Regions from separate parts of the Streptomyces sp. NPDC002577 genome, predicted to be linked through region 4. Evidence: riboswitches for the same ligand, from Rfam matches in the RefSeq annotation. Region 4 holds a riboswitch; each other region holds the start of a gene.
What was found. Region 4 has a riboswitch for cyclic di-AMP ahead of ACWD4J_RS19570 (M23 family metallopeptidase). Riboswitches for the same ligand answer to the same signal wherever they lie in the genome.
Positions count from the first base shown of each region.

Region 1: another riboswitch for cyclic di-AMP. It lies ahead of ACWD4J_RS19030 (M23 family metallopeptidase); the one in region 4 lies ahead of ACWD4J_RS19570 (M23 family metallopeptidase).
Region 2: another riboswitch for cyclic di-AMP. It lies ahead of ACWD4J_RS29780 (M23 family metallopeptidase); the one in region 4 lies ahead of ACWD4J_RS19570 (M23 family metallopeptidase).
Region 3: another riboswitch for cyclic di-AMP. It lies ahead of ACWD4J_RS36715 (transglycosylase family protein); the one in region 4 lies ahead of ACWD4J_RS19570 (M23 family metallopeptidase).

Region 1 is NZ_JBSFWK010000012.1:176,709-180,913, forward strand. Features, by position in the region: gene ACWD4J_RS19025 (SGNH/GDSL hydrolase family protein) at 1-537, opposite strand, end outside; gene ACWD4J_RS19030 (M23 family metallopeptidase) at 757-1,605, opposite strand; cyclic di-AMP (ydaO/yuaA leader) riboswitch at 1,610-1,787, opposite strand; gene ACWD4J_RS19035 (alpha-galactosidase) at 2,073-4,166, opposite strand.
Region 2 is NZ_JBSFWK010000030.1:87,939-92,143, forward strand. Features, by position in the region: tRNA gene ACWD4J_RS29770 (tRNA-Met) at 161-234, shown strand; gene ACWD4J_RS29775 (PP2C family protein-serine/threonine phosphatase) at 456-1,649, shown strand; cyclic di-AMP (ydaO/yuaA leader) riboswitch at 1,913-2,057, shown strand; gene ACWD4J_RS29780 (M23 family metallopeptidase) at 2,069-3,214, shown strand; gene ACWD4J_RS29785 (PrsW family intramembrane metalloprotease) at 3,222-4,205, opposite strand, start outside.
Region 3 is NZ_JBSFWK010000048.1:25,115-29,319, forward strand. Features, by position in the region: gene eno (phosphopyruvate hydratase) at 1-574, opposite strand, end outside; gene ACWD4J_RS36715 (transglycosylase family protein) at 842-1,597, opposite strand; cyclic di-AMP (ydaO/yuaA leader) riboswitch at 1,602-1,834, opposite strand; gene ACWD4J_RS36720 (transglycosylase family protein) at 2,006-2,941, opposite strand; gene ACWD4J_RS36725 (cytochrome P450 family protein) at 3,149-4,205, opposite strand, start outside.
Region 4 is NZ_JBSFWK010000013.1:107,583-111,787, forward strand. Features, by position in the region: gene ACWD4J_RS19555 (bifunctional acetate--CoA ligase family protein/GNAT family N-acetyltransferase) at 1-121, opposite strand, end outside; gene ACWD4J_RS19560 (HPr family phosphocarrier protein) at 360-641, shown strand; gene ACWD4J_RS19565 (GntR family transcriptional regulator) at 842-1,528, opposite strand; gene ACWD4J_RS19570 (M23 family metallopeptidase) at 1,746-2,507, opposite strand; cyclic di-AMP (ydaO/yuaA leader) riboswitch at 2,521-2,681, opposite strand; gene ACWD4J_RS19575 (M16 family metallopeptidase) at 2,916-4,205, opposite strand, start outside.

The DNA of each region.
Region 1 (4,205 bases), on a different contig from region 4:
GGGGTCCCATGCCCTGCGGTCCTGGATGGTCTTGAGGGACCACAGGTCGAGGACAGGGCAGTTGTACCGGTCGGCGATGGACCGCAGGTGCAGGTTGTACGTGGCGATCTTGCCGCGCAGGTGCTTCAGCACGGGCACGCCGCGGGTGTCGAAGCCCGTGGCGATCAGGACGGTGCCCGCGGCCGATGTGAGGTCGGCGACGGCACGCTCGAAGCGCTCCGCGACGTCGTCGGGGTCGTTGCCGGGCCGGATGATGTCGTTGCCGCCGGCGCAGAACGTCACCAGGTCGGGCGCGAGTTCCCTGGCCCGCGGTATCTGGTCCGCGACGATCTGGTCGAGGAGTTTGCCGCGTACGGCCAGGTTGGCGTAGCGGAAGGTGTGCTCAGGGACCCGGTCGTCGAGGAGGACGGCCAGCCGGTCGGCCCAGCCGACGAAGCCTCCGCCAGGCCCGGGGTCTCCGACACCTTCGGTGAAGCTGTCGCCGACCGCCGCGTAGGACCTGATCACGTCACTGGTAAGGGTTCTCGACTCTGCCACGTCGCCATATCTTTCACCTCCCTAAGTGACCTACGCCACCGTAGGAAGGGGTTGACGGCTGGTGAGAAATGCCACTCGTCAAGATTGGTCCAAGCCGGGAATAGGGGGAGGCCGTTGCACGGCTCGCAGGCAGGACGACCTCGCAGGACGACGTGGGCCCGGTGGGGCCGCACCGCCTCAGGGTGCGGCCCCACCGGGCCTGGTGGAACCGAAACCGCGTCAGATCGAGACGCCGTGCTGGCGCAGGTAGGCCAGCGGGTCGACGTCGGAGCCGTAGTCGGGCGTGGTGCGGATCTCGAAGTGCAGGTGCGGGCCGGTCACATTGCCGGTGGCGCCGGAGAGGCCGATCTGCTGGCCCGCCGTCACGGTCTGGCCGGCCGAGACGGAGAAGGCGGACAGGTGGGCGTACTGCGCGTACATGCCGTCGTTGAGCTTGATGACGACCTGGTTGCCGTACGCGCCGCCCCAGCCCGCGGAGACGACGGTGCCGGCGCCGACGGCCTTGACGCTCGTGCCGGTCGAGGCGACGAAGTCCACACCGGTGTGGTAGCCGCTGGACCACATGCTGCCCGCCTGGTGGTAGGGGGTGCCGATGGTCGTACCGGGGATCGGCGCGGTGAAGGCGGAGGTGGTCGCGGCCGCGGTGGTCGCGGCCGCCGTGTTCGTGGCCGTGGTGGCCGCCTTGGCGGCAGCGGACGCCGAGTCGCCGGAGGCCGTCCCGGCGATGACGAGCTTGATGCCCGCGCGGAGCTTCGCAGGATCGGCGCCGATGACCGTGCGGTTGTCCTGGTACAGCTTCTTCCAGCCGCCCGCGACCTTCTGCTCCTTGGCGATGCTGGTGAGGCAGTCGCCCTGCTTCACCGTGTACGTCTTCGTCGCGGCCGACTGGGCGGCGGTGACGGCCTTTCCGGAAACGGACTGGACGGCGGCGGACTGCGCGGGGGCGGCGAACGCACCGGTGGCGCCGACGAGCGGCAGCACGAGTACGGCACTGCCGGTGCCGAAGGCGGCTATGGAGCGGGTGAAGCGCAGGGACTTGGCACTGCGGTGCTTACCGGTCGCGGGCATGGCGAATTCCTCTCCGGCGCCTGCGAGGTGAGCTGTCGGGTTCGGACTGGAGATGTCCGGCCGCGTTGTGGCGCGACTTCACCCCGAGCCGGTCCGGAGACCCGGAACCGGCGTACTGCCTGTGGGGTCCCCCGCTCCTGCCATGCACGTGTGTGAGTGGGGATTCCGGGCAATGGCAGGATTCGGCGTCCGCCCGGATCGACCGCGACCGTAAGCGAGCCGGAATGGCCGAAACAAGCGAGGAGTTGACGGTGGGACGCCGGTTCTTGATCCTTCTCCGCGGATTCCGGTCACCCTCCGTGGATTAACGATCTCCACATTCCGGCCAACACCCAGAAATCTCCGAGGAAGTCATGAAAGGGAGATCGCCACCCACCGTCACCAATATGATCCTGCTCACGGCATGACAGTCATGCCGCCTTATTTCAGGGTAAGTTGCTCTTAATCGCTAATAATTCACAAATCGGTCAGATGCGACGAAGACGGAAAAATGCCGCATCGAGGTCGCCGTGCAGCCCGGTGCGCAGCCCGTGGTGCAGCAGCACCGCGCCTCGGTGCACTGTGCCGGTCTCGAGGCATTCGTACGACGCGGCGGGGTCCAGCCCGCGCAGCCTGACCGCCGGCGGCGCCTCGCCGTAGCGCTGGGCCTGCAGCCACGCCAGTACGACGCTCTCGTCCCCGCGGACGTACTGCACGGCGCTCAGGCCGCCCTCCGGCGGCCGCAGCCGGTAGAGGTCGCCGCGCTGCACGACGGGCCGGATCTCCTTGTAGAGATCCACCCACCGGCGGGCCTCGGCGAGCTCCTCGTCGCTCCACTCGGTGAGGTCGCCGCCGACCCCGAGCACCCCGGCCATCGAACTGACGAAGCGGAAGCGCAGCGAGCTCACCCGGTCGTTGAGCTGCACGTTCGGGCTGTCGGTGACCCAGGCGGCCATGACCCGTGCCGGGTGCACCTGGCTGAAGCCGTGCTGGATGGCCAGCCGGTCCAGCGGGTCGGTGTTGTCCGAGGTCCACACCTGGTCGGTGCGCGCCATGATGCCGAGGTCGATCCGGCCTCCGCCGCCCGAGCAGGACTCGAAGGCCACCCCCGGGTGGGCGGCGCGGAGCCGGTCCAGCAGTTCGTACAGCGCGTGCACATGATCGTTCCAGAGCCTCTGCGGGTACCGCTCGCCCGGCCATCCGGCATCCGTGAAGCAGCGGTTGAAGTCCCACTTCACGTAGTCGATGGGGGCGCTGCCGAGCAGGGTGTCCAGCTGCTCCCACAGGTACTGCTGGACGTCCTCGCGCGCGAGGTTGAGGACCAGCTGGTTGCGGAACTCCGTCCGCGTACGGCCGGGGAAGTGCTGCACCCAGTCGGGGTGGGCGCGGTACAGATCGCTGTCCGGGTTGACCATCTCCGGCTCGACCCAGATGCCGAACTGCATACCCAGCGCGTGCACGTCGTCGGCGAGCGGCTTCAGCCCGTGCGGGAAGCGGTCCGGGTTGGGCGTCCAGTCGCCGAGCCCGGCCCGGTCGCTGGTCCGTGTGCCGAACCAGCCGTCGTCGACGACGAACAGTTCGACGCCCATGTCGGCGGCGCGCTGGGCGAGCGCCCGCTGCTGGTCCTCGGAGATGCCGAAGTTGGTGGCCTCCCAGGAGTTGTAGAGCACGGGCCTGTCCTGGTCGGCGTCTGGAATGACGTATTCGCGCTGATATGCGTGCCATGCACGGCTCGCCCCGCCGAATCCTCCGTCGCTCCAGAGCCCCGCGAAGACGGGCGTGACGAGCGTCTCACCGGGCTCGAGGAGCGCCTGCCCCGAGTCGTCGTACCCCGTCCCACCGGTGATCTGCACGATGCCGTCCGGCAGCTGCTGCACGGCGATCCGCCAGGAGCCCGACCATGCGAGGGCGCAGCCGTAGACCTCGCCGGACTCCTCGGTCGCCGCGCCGTCCGCGTCGAGCGCCACCCACGGCAGGTGCTGGTGCCCGGTGTGACCGCGCCGGCTGCCGATGACCTTCTCGCCGTAGGTCAGCTCGGACCGTACGAGCTGGGACTCGGCCGCCCACCGGCCGTGCAGCTGTGACAGCCGCCAGCGGTCGCGCACCGGCAGCGTCCAGGTCGCGGAGTCGGCGCGCAGCACCTCCAGGGCCGGGGCGTCGGCCGGGCCCTGGTGGATCAGGATGGCGTCACGCTCGACGACGTCCCCGCGCATGCGGTAGCGGAGGGTCAGCTGGAGGTGGTGCACCTCGTCGAAGAAGTGCAGCTGCAGCTCGTCGTCGTCAGCGGCCGCGTTCCGGTACCGCCACTCCGTGCCGCGCACCTCGTCGGTACGCACGGACAGCGCGGGGCGCGCGAAGCGGGGGCCGCCCTCGACCGGGTACTCCTCATGTCCGTCGAGCGGGGACTCGAAGGGCCGGTACGGGGCGGGAGGTTCGGCGGCGAGCGCCTCGGCGTCGGCGAGGGTGATCCGCGGCCCCCAGTGCAGGTGCAGCAGCTCGTCGCGGTCCGTCAGTCGCAGTGCATAGCTGCTGCCGGGCCCGGAGAGAAGCCACGTCCGGCCGTCTCCACCGATCTCGATCATCACAAGCCCCCACACATTCGCTCAAGCACACTCAGGTGC
Region 2 (4,205 bases), on a different contig from region 4:
TGTGCGCCGGGAGCGTGCGAGAGCCACCGGCGTGAGTGCGGGGTTCACACGGGGCGCGAAACCGGGCTGGTCGACTGGGGCGCGAATCGGGCTGGTCGAAGGGTTGCGAACCGGGCTGGTCAAGGCGGTCCCGCGGATGGCGTACACTTGTACTTACCGACGCGGGGTGGAGCAGCTCGGTAGCTCGCTGGGCTCATAACCCAGAGGTCGCAGGTTCAAATCCTGTCCCCGCTACTGAAGGCCGAGGGGCCGGAACCAGATGATGGTTCCGGCCCCTCGGTGCGTTGTGGCGCAGTGTCTTCCCGCGTTCTTCCCGCGTGTTCGGTCTTCCGCGGTGTTCGGGACTCGCGGTGCTCACCCGGGCGGCCCACCGCAGGTCGCGTCTCGTACCGCGGTGGGAATGCCTGAGGGGATACGGCGACGGGCGCGGGCGTGGACGCGGCGGGAGACGAGCGGTGCGGCAGCGAGGAGGACGCGACGCGGGGGCGGACGGCGGCGAGCCCGCGCGGGATGCCGCCCGGGATGCCGGCTGGGACGACGGAGAGGTCGCAGGGGGCGGGACGGAGGGCGTCGAGCGGCAGGGCTCCGCGGCCGTACGGGCCTTCGTGCGCTTCCTGCCCGCGCTGCTCCTCGTCGCCGGGACGCTCTACGACGTCCTCACGCCGACCGTCTTCACGGGAGCGCCGCTCTTCACCGCGGCCCCGCTCGTGGCAGCCGCCCTCTATCTGCTCCGAGGCACGGTCCTGACAGGCATCGCCTCGCTCGTCGCCGTGCTCGCCGTGCGCCTCACACCCGATGCCGCCGTCGACGTCGGCGCCGTCACCGAAGTGGTGACGGTCGCCGTCGTGGCCGTGATCGCCGTCGTCATCAACCGCGTCGTACGCCGCAGCGGCCAGCAGCTCGCCTCCGCTCGAGAGATCGCCGAGGCGGCCCAGCGCGCCGTGGTGCCCGAGCCCGCCGGACGGATCGGGGGCCTGGACGTCGCGGCCCGCTACGAGGCCGCGCAGGCCGGCGCGTTCATCGGCGGCGACCTGTACGCGGTGCAGGACACCCCGCACGGCGTACGGCTCGTCGTCGGCGACGTACGGGGAAAGGGCATGGGCGCCGTCGCCGCCGTCGCGGTCCTCATCGGAGCGTTCCGGGAGGCCGCCGAGCAGGAGGCGTCGCTGGAAGCGGTGGCGCAGCGCCTCGACCGCGCGCTCGCGCGGGAGGCGACGCGGCGGCGCGGTACCGAGCTGCTCGAAGGGTTCGCCACCGTGGTTCTCGCCGAGGTCCCGCACGGCCGGGACGTCGTACGGGTGATCAACCGCGGCCATCCCGAGCCGCTGCTGCTGGACGCGGAAGGCGCCCTGCGGGTGCTCTCCTTCGGTGAGCCCGCGCTGCCGCTCGGCATGAGCGATCTGGGGACATGGCCCGACCGCGCGTACGAGACCGGGTTCCTCAGCGGGGCGACGCTGCTCTGCTACACGGACGGGCTGTCGGAGGCGCGTGACGACCACGGCGAGTTCTACGATCCGGCGGACCGCCTCGCAGGGCGCGCGTTCGAGGGTCCGGGAGTCATGCTGGCCACCCTCGCCGCGGAGGTGCGGCGGCACAGCGGCGGCGGGATGGCGGACGACATGGCGCTGCTGGCGGTACGGCGGCCGTGAGGGGAAGACGCCCACGCCGCCTTGTCACCTTGCGTGATCGAACGACCTCCCTCCGCATAACAAATGACACACCGTCAGGGGTGGGTCCGTCGGTGCCAGGTCGTCGCCGCGCGGTCAACTCGTCCGATTCCGCCCGATCGTGCCCCGTAAAGTCCAGGCCAAGGGCGTTAACGATCAGCCGGAACGGCTTGGAATTCGGTACCCCCGTCTATTAACGTTCGATAACGCAGCGCGGTCGTCCCAGCCGTCACAAGAGGCGGCTCCGTGCGCACGCGCCGAATCCCGCAAGGGAACCGGGGAACCACCAACTTGGGGTGAATCGGGCACCTTTCACATGAAAGGCGTTCGTAGGAGACCTTCCTGCTCCGAACCCGTCAGCTAACCCGGTAGGCGAGAAGGAAGGAAAGGAGTGCGCCTCCGTGGCGTCCAACCCGCCTGCCCCGCAAACCTCGTTCGCGCCGTACGACCCTGACAACAGCGGATTCGACACCGGCACCGGATTCGACGGATTCGACCCTGGCACCGGTTTCAGCACCGGCACCGCCACCGGCTTCGGTACCGGCACCGGCTTCGGTACCGGCACCGGCTTCCGCCAGGACGAGGGGCCCTGGGAGGAATGGAACCCCACTGAGGAGTCCGTCCGGCCCGTCCGCGGCCGGCACCGCGTCATGAAGCAGCGCGGCGGAGGACTCGCACGCAGCTCCACGGTTCTCGGTGTGGGCGTCATCGCGGCCGTCGGCGCGGGCGGCATCGCCACCGCGCAGGGCGGCAAGCCGCCGGTGCAGATATCCATGCCCGACCTGTCGTCGGTCACCCACTCCCTCCCCGATGTCGGTGCCCTGCTTCCCGGTGGCTCGTCGGACTCCGACGACGCCAAGGTCGCGCCGCTCACCGGCGCCGGCGTCACCGCCGCCGACGCCGAGCAGGGCGCCACGGACGCCGGCGAGGCACTGCGCGCCCGCATCATGCAGCAGGCGGAGCAGCAGCAGGACCAGGCCGAGAGCGCGGCCGCGCAGGCCGCCGAGGAGGCCGCCGCCAAGCAGGCCGCCGAGGAAGCCGCCAAGGAGCAGAAGGAGGCGGAGGCCAAGGCCGCCGCCGAGAAGAAGGCGGCTGAGGAGGAGGCCAAGCGCAAGGCCGAGGCCGAGCGCCTCGCCAAGCTCGCCGCGAGCTTCACCCTCCCCACCTCCTCGTACACGCTCACCTCGCACTTCGGCGACGCCGGTTCCATGTGGTCCTCCGGCTACCACACCGGCCTGGACTTCGCGGCCCCCACGGGGACGCCGCTCAAGGCCATCCACAGCGGCACGGTCAAGGAGGCCGGCTGGTCGGGCTCGTACGGTTACCGCACGGTGATCGAGCTCGACGACGGCACGGAGCTCTGGTACTGCCACCAGTCCTCGATCAGCGTCAGCGTCGGCCAGAAGGTCACCACGGGCGATGTCATCGGGCGCGTGGGCGCCACCGGCAACGTCACCGGTCCGCATCTGCACCTCGAGGTCCATCCGGACGGTGGCGCCGCCATCGACCCGCTCGCCTGGCTGCTCAGCAAGGGCCTCAACCCCTGATGGTGCGTCAGGACAGGTAGGGGTTGTACACGGGGTACGGCGCCGCCTGCCCGTACGGGACCTGCCCGTACGGCGGCGGCACGGCGCCGGGCCTCACGTGTCCCAGCGGATGCCCGTACGGCACCTGCCCGTACGGGGCGACGTACGGCGCGACCACCACCCGTGTCGTCGCCGCGGCAGCGTAGGCCAGCGCGGGCCGTGCCACGTCCTTGCGCCGCCACAGCTCATGCAGCAGCTCCTGTTCCCGTACGACGAAATCGGCGCCCGGGCGCCCGCGGCGCCCGCGGTGGCGCAGGAACGCCAGTGACGTCGCGTACGCCTCGTACTCGGCGACCGCCCGCGCCGCGGGCTTGCCCAGGTGGCGGCCCGCGTACTCGCGGGCCAGACGGCGCGCCCGCATCGAGCCCAGGGCGAACGGCTCGGGCGGCGTCAGCCAGCCCGCGGCCGCGTACGCGGGCAGTTCGCGGCGGATGGTGCCCAGCTCGCGCTGCCTGGTCCAGATCACCAGCCAGGTGAGCAGCCCGAACGCGGGCACCATGAACGCGGCGTAGACGGCGAAGAACCCGTACGGGCCGAAGTTCGACGAGCCGTTCCAGGCGGCGTGCATGCCCATCGCGAGGAGCAGGCCCGCGATCGGCAGCAGGACCCGGCGCAGGCGCCGGCGCTCGGCGGACAGCGCCGCGATGCCGAAGCCGATGCCGCTGAGCACGGTGAACAGCGGATGCGCGAACGGCGACATCACGATGCGGACGAAGAAGGTCGCGGCCGTGACGGAGGAGAAGCCGCTGTCCCCGCTGAGCTGGTCGGTGCCGAAGGCCGTGCCGAGGTAGAGGATGTTCTCGGTGAACGCGAATCCGGCGCCGGTGACGCCGGCGATGACGACACCGTCGACGATTCCGGTGAAGTCCCGTCGCCGGAAGAGGAAGATCAGCAGGACAGCCGCCGCTTTCGCGGTCTCCTCGACGACGGGCGCTATGACGGTGGCGCCCAG
Region 3 (4,205 bases), on a different contig from region 4:
TGAGGGTGTGGTAGACCTCGGTGCCCCAGCGCAGGGCCTCGGAGAAGGACTCCGCGCCGATCGGGGCGATCATGAACTCCTGGATGTCCACGTTGGAGTCGGCGTGCGAGCCGCCGTTCAGGATGTTCATCATCGGCACCGGCAGCAGGTGCGCGTTCGGGCCGCCCAGGTAGCGGAAGAGCGGCAGGTCGGAGGCCTCGGAGGCGGCGTGGGCGACGGCGAGCGAGACGCCGAGGATGGCGTTGGCGCCGAGCGAGGACTTGTCCGGGGTGGCGTCCAGGTCGAACATCGCCTGGTCGATCAGGCGCTGCTCGGTGGCGTCGTACCCGACGAGCTCCGGGCCGATCTGCTCGATGACGGCGAGGACGGCCTTCTCGACGCCCTTGCCGCCGTAGCGGTTGGCGTCTCCGTCGCGGAGCTCGAGGGCCTCGAACGCACCGGTGGACGCACCGGAGGGGACGGCGGCACGACCGGTGCTGCCGTCGTCGAGGCCGACCTCGACCTCGACCGTGGGGTTGCCTCGGGAGTCCAGGATTTCCCGGGCTACGACGACGTCGATGGACGGCACGAGCATCTCCTTCTGGGATGTGACGCTGGAAGTGCGGGGCTGTATGTCTTTGGCCTTGCGACAAGAGCCTATCCGGCTCCGGGGCGACGGCCAGCCGACCGACCGGCCCGTGGACAAACTGAAAGCAAATTGTTTCTGAACGGAACAAAGGCGGGTGGCATCCCGGCGGCTACGGGCACGCAACGGGACGAACCTCGCCCCGGCACGCGGGGGGACACGCGCCGGGGCGAGGGGCTGGAGAGATCTGCGGGAGATCTATGGGAGAGCGGTCCTTCAGCCGAGGTGGAGCTGCTGGCCCGGGTAGATGACGTTGCAGTCCTGGACGACGTCCTTGTTCAGCTCGAACAGCTTCTTCCAGCCGCCCTTGACCTTGCGGCCCTTGGCGATCTTGCTGAGGGTGTCGCCCTTCACGACCTTGTACTCGCCGTCGCCCTTCTTGACCTTCTCGCCGGTCGGGGTCTCGACAGTCGCGGTCGAGCCGCTGCCCTCGGAGCCGGAGGCGGTCTGCTCGTCCGTGCTCTGCGTGGTCTTGCTCGACTCGGTCGCACCCGACTCGGTCGCGCTCTCGCTCGACTTCTGCTGAGTGCTGTCGCTCTGCTGAGCGGTGGCGGAGTCCGTGGTGGTCGCGGTCGAGCCGCCCTCGTACGGGGTGCTGGAGAGGTTCACGCCACAGGTCGGCCAAGCGCCCTTGCCCTGAGCCGCGAGGACCTTCTCGGCGACGGTTATCTGCTGCTCCTTGGTGGCCTTGTCGGCCGTGGCGGCGTACTGCGTACCGCCGTACGCGGCCCACGTGGAGGCCGAGAACTGCAGACCGCCGTAGTAGCCGTTGCCGGTGTTGATGGACCAGTTGCCGCCCGACTCGCACTGGGCGACGGCGTCCCACTCGGTGGCGGTGGCGGCGGAGGCGGAGCCGGCCGCCATCAGCGGGGCGACGATGGCGACACCGGTGACACCGGCGAGCGAAGCGATGCGAGAAGTCCGGTTGAGCACGGACGCGCGGCGGTGCTTGCCCTGGCTGGAACGCAGCATGGAGTGATCCCCTCACCGACGCCTGCGAGGTGAGCTGTCGGGTTCGGGCGGTAGGGGTATCCCGTGCTCCTTGAGAGCTTCGGGAAGAGTTGCCCGGTCGCGGCTTTCGTTGCGCGCGACTTCACCCCAAGCCGGTTCTGGCCGCAGTCAGCCGGCACCATGTGTGCTCAGCTACTCAACGGCCGTTGCCGGCGCAAACCTTGGGTCCCCCGCTCCTGCCTACGGCGCTGAACGCGACGACTGAACCCGCATGGCCGTCGGCAGGATTCGGCGTGACGACCGCGAGTGCCCGCTGTGGCGAGCGGTCACGACCGTAAACATCCGCTGGAGTGGATTTCAAAGACGATCAGGGCTTCTGAGACTCATCTCTCACTCCCGCCAAAACGGACAATTAGCCCTGAACTATCGCTATTTATCGGCCGATTCGAGGCCGAGATCCAGGGTCTGACCGGGGAGGATGAGGTCGGGGTCGGCGCCGACGCTCTTCTTGTTCTCCTGATAGAGAGCAGTCCATCCGCCCTTGATGTCATGGGCGTCGGCGATGGCCCAGAGGTTGTCGCCGGTGCGCACGGTGTACGAATCGTCCTCGCCGCGGCCCGCTTCGGAGCGCGAGGCATGGCGGCCGGAGGGGTCGGAGGAGCGCGTGTCCGTCAGGCCCTCCTGGGCGCTGTCGCCGCGATGCCGGCCCGTTCCCGCGCTTTCGGACGACGACTCGCCAGACTCGGCGGGGTCCGCGGTGGCCGAATCGGAGGACGAACCACCGTCGGCCTTACTAGACTTATCGGACTTGCCCGAATCGCCCCGATTGCTCCCCTTCGATTCGCCGGAGGCTGCCGAGTCAGTGGTGGAGTCGTCGGTCGATTCGTCGGAGGCCGAGTGCTCCGCCGCATCCGAGGAGCCGGACGACGCCTCGGACGACGAACCGGACGCGTCCTTCGACACACCCGTGTCGACGTCCGCCGCGGCCTCACCCTTGGTGAGACCGACGAGCAGGGAGCAGGTCGGCCACGCCTTGGGCCCCTCGTCCGCGAGGACCTTCTCGGCAACGGCTATCTGCTGCGAGCGGCTCGCCTGATCCGCGCTCGGGGCGTAGTCGAGGCCGCCGTGGTTCTCCCAGGTCTCCTGCGTGAGCTGCAGACCGCCGTAGTAGCCGTTGCCCTCGTTCGCGCTCCACGCGCCGCCGCTCTCGCATTCGGCGAGGTGGTCCCAGGTGGTGGTGTCCGCGGCGACGGCGCTGGTGGCGCCGAGCAGCGGGATCGCGATGGCCGATCCGGTCACCCCCGCCGCGACGATGAGGGCCGGAGCCTGGCGGGGGCGACGGTGTCGGCCGTTCCCGGAGAGCATGCGGTTGCCTTTCGCGGTCGGGACTTACCCGGCCGACGGAGCCAACCGGGCAAGATTGGGGTGACTGGGACAGTTGATGCCCGAGTCGACGGTGAACGTAGCGGGAGTCGAACGCCTGTCACAAGTCAATGCAGCGCAGATCACGTGAAAGTCACAAGGTTGACGGTGCGTCAGCTAGAGCTTCCGGAATGCTACTGACGAGTTGGGCTACGGCCGCGGAGTGAAGCGCACCGGCAGCGTTCGCAGCCCCCGCATGATGAGCCCGCCGCGCCACCGCAAATCGGCAGGATCCGCATCGAGTTGCAGGTCAGGAAGGCGCGTCAGCAGCGTGGCGAGAGCCGTCTGGCCCTCCAGCCGGGCGAGCGGCGCGCCCAGGCAATAGTGGATGCCGTGCCCGTATCCGAGGTGCTGGTTGTCGCGCCGGGCCAGGTCGAGGGTGTCGGGTTCGGCGAACCGCTCGGGGTCGCGGTCGGCGGCGGCGAGTACGACGAGGACGGGGTCGCCGGGCTCGATGTGCTGCCCGCCGATCGTGAGCGCCTCGGTGGCGAACCGCCAGGTGGCGAGCTCCACCGGCCCGTCGTAACGGAGGAGTTCCTCGACCCCCGTGGCGAGCAGGTCCGTCTCGCCCGCGGCGAGGGACTTCTGCAGCCGCTCGCGCTGGACGGGGTTGCGCAGCAGCGCGTACGTGCCGTTGCCGATGAGGTTGACGGTCGTCTCGAACCCCGCGAAGAGCAGGATGAACGCCATCGCGGCCGCCTCGTTCTCGGTGAGGTGCTCGCCGTGGTCGGAGGCGCGGATGAGCCCGGAGATGAGGTCGTCGTCGCCGTCCTGGCGCAGGCCTTCGCGCTTGCGGTGGATCAGCTCGGCGAGGTAGCCGCGCATCTTCTTCACGGACCGCGCGACGCCTCCGCGCGGCCCGCCGCCGTGCCGGATCATCATGCCCGCCCAGTCCCGGAAGTCGTCCTGGTCCTCGCGGGGGACGCCGAGCATGTCGCAAATGGCGTAAATGGGGAGGGGAAAGGCGAACTCGTGGATGAGGTCGGCGGTCCCTCTGGCCGCGAACTGGTCGATGAGGCGGTCGGTGAGCTCCTGCACGCGCGGCGCGAACTCGGCCACGCGGCGCGGGGTGAACGCCTTCGACACCAGCCGCCGCAGCCGCGTGTGGTCCGGCGGGTCGATGTTGAGCAGATGCGTCATCAGTTCCGCCTTGCGCTCTCCGGGGATACCCGTCTTGCCCTTCGCGTGCGCGGGCTCGTCGTGGTGC
Region 4 (4,205 bases):
CGGCGTCCTCGGTGGTGATCGGCCGGATCCGTGCGGTGCCACCGTCGCGCAGCACCACGTCGGCCTCCCAGTGGGCGGGATATGCGTGCTGCTCCGACGGGGGCTGCGACGGGGTCTGCATGGGGTCAGCGTACGGGGCACCGGGGGCACTCGGAGCAGGACGGGCTTAGGCTTTCCGTTCGACCAGACGTGTACGTTCCGGGAGAACTGGAACGGCTGGGCGCGAGGCGAAGGACCCGTTCCCGGCCGTTCTGGACCGTTCCGGACCGGTCCTGGCTGTTCCTGACCGTTCCGGCACGTCCGCCGGTATGGAACACTGGTCTAGACAACCCTGAGAAAATCCTGAAGGGCAGCATCACATGGCTGAGCGCCGCGTCAACGTCGGCTGGGCCGAGGGCCTCCACGCCCGCCCCGCCTCCATCTTCGTCCGTGCGGCCACGGCCGCCGGCGTCCCCGTGACGATCGCCAAGGCTGACGGCACCCCGGTCAACGCGGCGTCGATGCTCGCTGTGCTGGGCCTCGGCGCCCAGGGCGGCGAGGAGATCGTCCTCGCGTCCGACGCGGACGGGGCGGATGCCGCCCTCGACCGGCTGGCGAAGCTGGTCTCCGAGGGTCTCGAGGAGCTTCCCGAGACCGTCTGACGAAAAACAGGCGAATTGCGGCGGAGCCGCGTCGGCTTCCTTTTCGGAGGCGGCGCGGCTCCGCCGCTTTTATTGGGGCGGTACTCCTGGATGCGCGCGCCATACCTTCAGAAGCCCGGCCGGGAATTCCGCACAGCGTCAAAAATGGGCAGCAAAAAGAGACCCCCACCGAATAACTCTCTTTGTATACGGTGCGTCTGTTAAAGCCGCGGACTCACAGTGTTTACGGCATGTTGCGAACCCCTCACACGGTCTCCGCGGTCCGGAAAACGCAGTCGATGTGCGGCAGTGGACCGTTCCGAGTGCAGCGTGGTCAGCGATCGCGCCCGCTCGGCGTCGCCACGGGCCACGGCGTCGACGATCGCGCCGTGCTCCGCCCACGCCTCCACGGGATGGGCGGGCGTCTCCACGGTGTACATCCAGGCGATCTTGTGCCTGAGCTGGGTGAGCAGCGCCGTCAGCCCAGGGCTGCCCGAGGCCTGCGCCAGCGTCTCGTGGAACCAGCCGCTCAGCGACCGCAGATCCTCGCTGTGACCCCGCCTGGCGCGCTCCTGACCCAGCCTGACCAGGCCGCGCAGCACCTTCAGATGCGCCTCGGTGCGGCGCTGCGCCGCGCGGGCCGCACCCAGCGGCTCGAGCAGCATGCGGACCTCCAGCAGGTCGGCGGCCTCCTGCTCGGTGGGCTCGGCGACACAGGCGCCCGCATGCCTGCGCGTCACGACGAAACCCTCGGCCTCGAGCGTGCGCAGGGCCTCGCGCACCGGGACACGGGACACCCCGTACCGGCGCGCGAGCAGTTCCTCGGTGAGCCGGCTTCCGCGCTCGTAGACACCCGCGACGATGTCGTCGCGGATTGCCGTGCATACCGAGTGCGCGGGAATCTGCATGACCGGACCTCCGCCTTAATCCCCGCGAAACGCGGTCGATTGACGCTTGTTGACTGACTCTATTGCAACAGGCGGGAATTTCCGACGGCGGGCCGGAATCCATGGATATTTTTTGGACAAAACGGCGCTCGGGAACGATGAAAGCCCCGGCTCGATGAGCCGGGGCTTCCCTGAAGTGAGGATTCGGTGAAGGCAGCTTCCCCGAACCGCTCTCGCGTCAGACCTTCACGCCGTGCGAGCGCAGATACGCGAGGGGGTCGATGTCGGAGCCGTACTCCGGGGTGGTCCGGGCCTCGAAGTGCAGATGCGGCCCGGTGACGTTGCCGGTCGCCCCGGAGAGGCCTATCTGCTGCCCCGGCGTGACCTTCTGGCCGACGGAGACGGCGATGGACGACAGATGGCCGTACTGGGTGTACGTGCCGTCGTTCATCTTGATCACGATCTGGTTCCCGTAGGCACCGCCCCAGCCGGCGGTGACGACGGTGCCCGAGCCGACGGAGTGGACGGGGGTGCCGGACGCGGCATGGAAGTCGATGCCGGTGTGAGTGCCGGACGACCACAGGGAGCCGCCCGTCTTGTAGCCGGTCGAGACGTAGGAGCCGGTGATCGGCAGCACGAAGGCGTTGAGGCGCTTGCGCTCGGCCTCGCGGGCAGCGCGCTCCTTGGCCTCCCGCTCCTTCTTGGCCTTCGCCTCGGCCTTGCGCTTCCGCTCCGCGGCCTTCTTCTTGGCGGCGGCCTCCTCGGCGGCCTGCTGCTGCGCGGCGGCCTGGGCGTCGATCTGGGCGGCGACGGACTCGCCGAGGGTGACGGCCTGCGTCAGGCCGGTCTGCTCGACGGTCGGGCCTGCCGCCATGGCGGGGGACGCGAGGGCGCCCATGACGCCGGTGGTGGTGAGGGCCGCGATACCCGCCGCGCTTGCGGTCGTGCGGGTCAGGCGGTTCGGACGACGGTGTTTCCCGGTGGCGCGGGTGAACGCCATGTAGTGGCTGGTCCTTTCCTTCCTTCTCGCCTACCGGGTTAGCTGACGGGTTCGGAGCAGGAAGGTCTCCTACGGGCCCCTCGGCACGGCAAGGGCCCCGATTCACCCCAGGGACTGCGATGGGTCCCCGGCTCCCCTGGTTCACACCGTCCGGGGACTCGGCGATCGCTGTCCGGTGCCGCGGGCGCGGCGCACTGCCTGACGAACAGCCGGACTGACGCTAATCGGGACATCTTTCAATCAACAAACGCAGCCTGGGATTTGTAGTGCATGCCACAGGGCAGACAGGCAGCCTCTCCAACAATTCGGACAAACGACGACCCCGGTGGCTCTGCAGCCACCGGGGTCTCTCCGGGCCCGGCCGGTGCTCGTGCCCGTCCGCGTGGGGCGGGCGGTCCGGCGTCGGGTCTAGCCCGTGACGACCGTCACTTCACCGATACCGAGCGCCCTGACGGGCTCCTCGATCTGGGAGGCGTCACCCACGAGGACGGTCACCAGACGGTCCACCGGGAAGGCGCTGACCGCCGCGGCCGTGGCCTCGACGGTGCCGGTCGCGGACAACTGCTGGTACAGCTGCGCCTGGAAGTCGTCCGGGAGACCCTGCTCGACCTGGTCGGCCAGCGTGCCCGCAACGGCCGCCGCCGTCTCGTACTTGAGCGGTGCGACACCCACCAGGTTGTGCACCGCGGCGTCGCGCTCGGCGTCCGTGAGGCCCTCGGCGGCGAGCGTACGCAGCACCTTCCACAGGTCGTCCAGCGCCGGGCCGGTGTTCGGGGTGTCGACAGAGCCGCTGATGGCCAGCATCGCGGCGCCTGTAGCTCCTCCAGGGGAAGTCGGCGCTGCCGAGCGGAGCACCTGCCCGAACGCCCGTACGCCGTAGGTGTATCCCTTCTCCTCGCGCAGGACGCGGTCCAGGCGCGAGGTGAGGGTGCCGCCCAGGCAGTAGGTGCCGAGCACCTGGGCGGGCCAGACGCGGTCGTGGCGGTCCGGGCCGATGCGGCCGATGAGCAGCTGCGTCTGGACCGCGCCCGGGCGGTCGACGATGACGACGCGGCCGGTGTCGTCGGCGGTCACCGGCGGCGCGGGACGGGGCTCGGCGGTCGAGCCGGTCCAGGCGCCGAGCGTGTCCGCGAGGAGCGCGTCCAGGTCGGTGCCGGAGAGGTCGCCCACGACGACGGCGGTGGCCGTGGCGGGGCGTACGTGCTTCTCGTAGAAGGCGCGCACGGCCGCGGAGTCGATGCCCGTGACCGTCTCCTCGGTGCCCTGGCGGGGGCGGGACATGCGCGAGTCCGCCGGGAACAGCTCCTTGGAGAGCTCCTTGGCGGCGCGGCGGGCCGGGTTGGCGGTCTCGTGGGGGATCTCGTCCAGCCGGTTGCGGACGAGCCGCTCGATCTCGCTGTCCGCGAACGCGGGCGCCCTGAGGGCGTCGGCGAGCAGCCCGAGGGCCTTCGGCAGCCGGGAGACGGGCACTTCGAGCGCGAGCCGTACGCCGGGGTGGTCGGCGTGCGAGTCGAGCGTGGCGCCGCAGCGCTCCAGCTCGGCGGCGAACTCCTCGGCGGAGTGCTTGTCGGTGCCCTCGGAGAAGGCCCGCGCCATGATCGTGGCGACGCCGTCCAGGCCGGCCGGCTCGGCGTCCAGCGGGCTGTCGAGAAGGATCTCGACGGCGACGACCTGCTGGCCGGGGCGGTGGCAACGCAG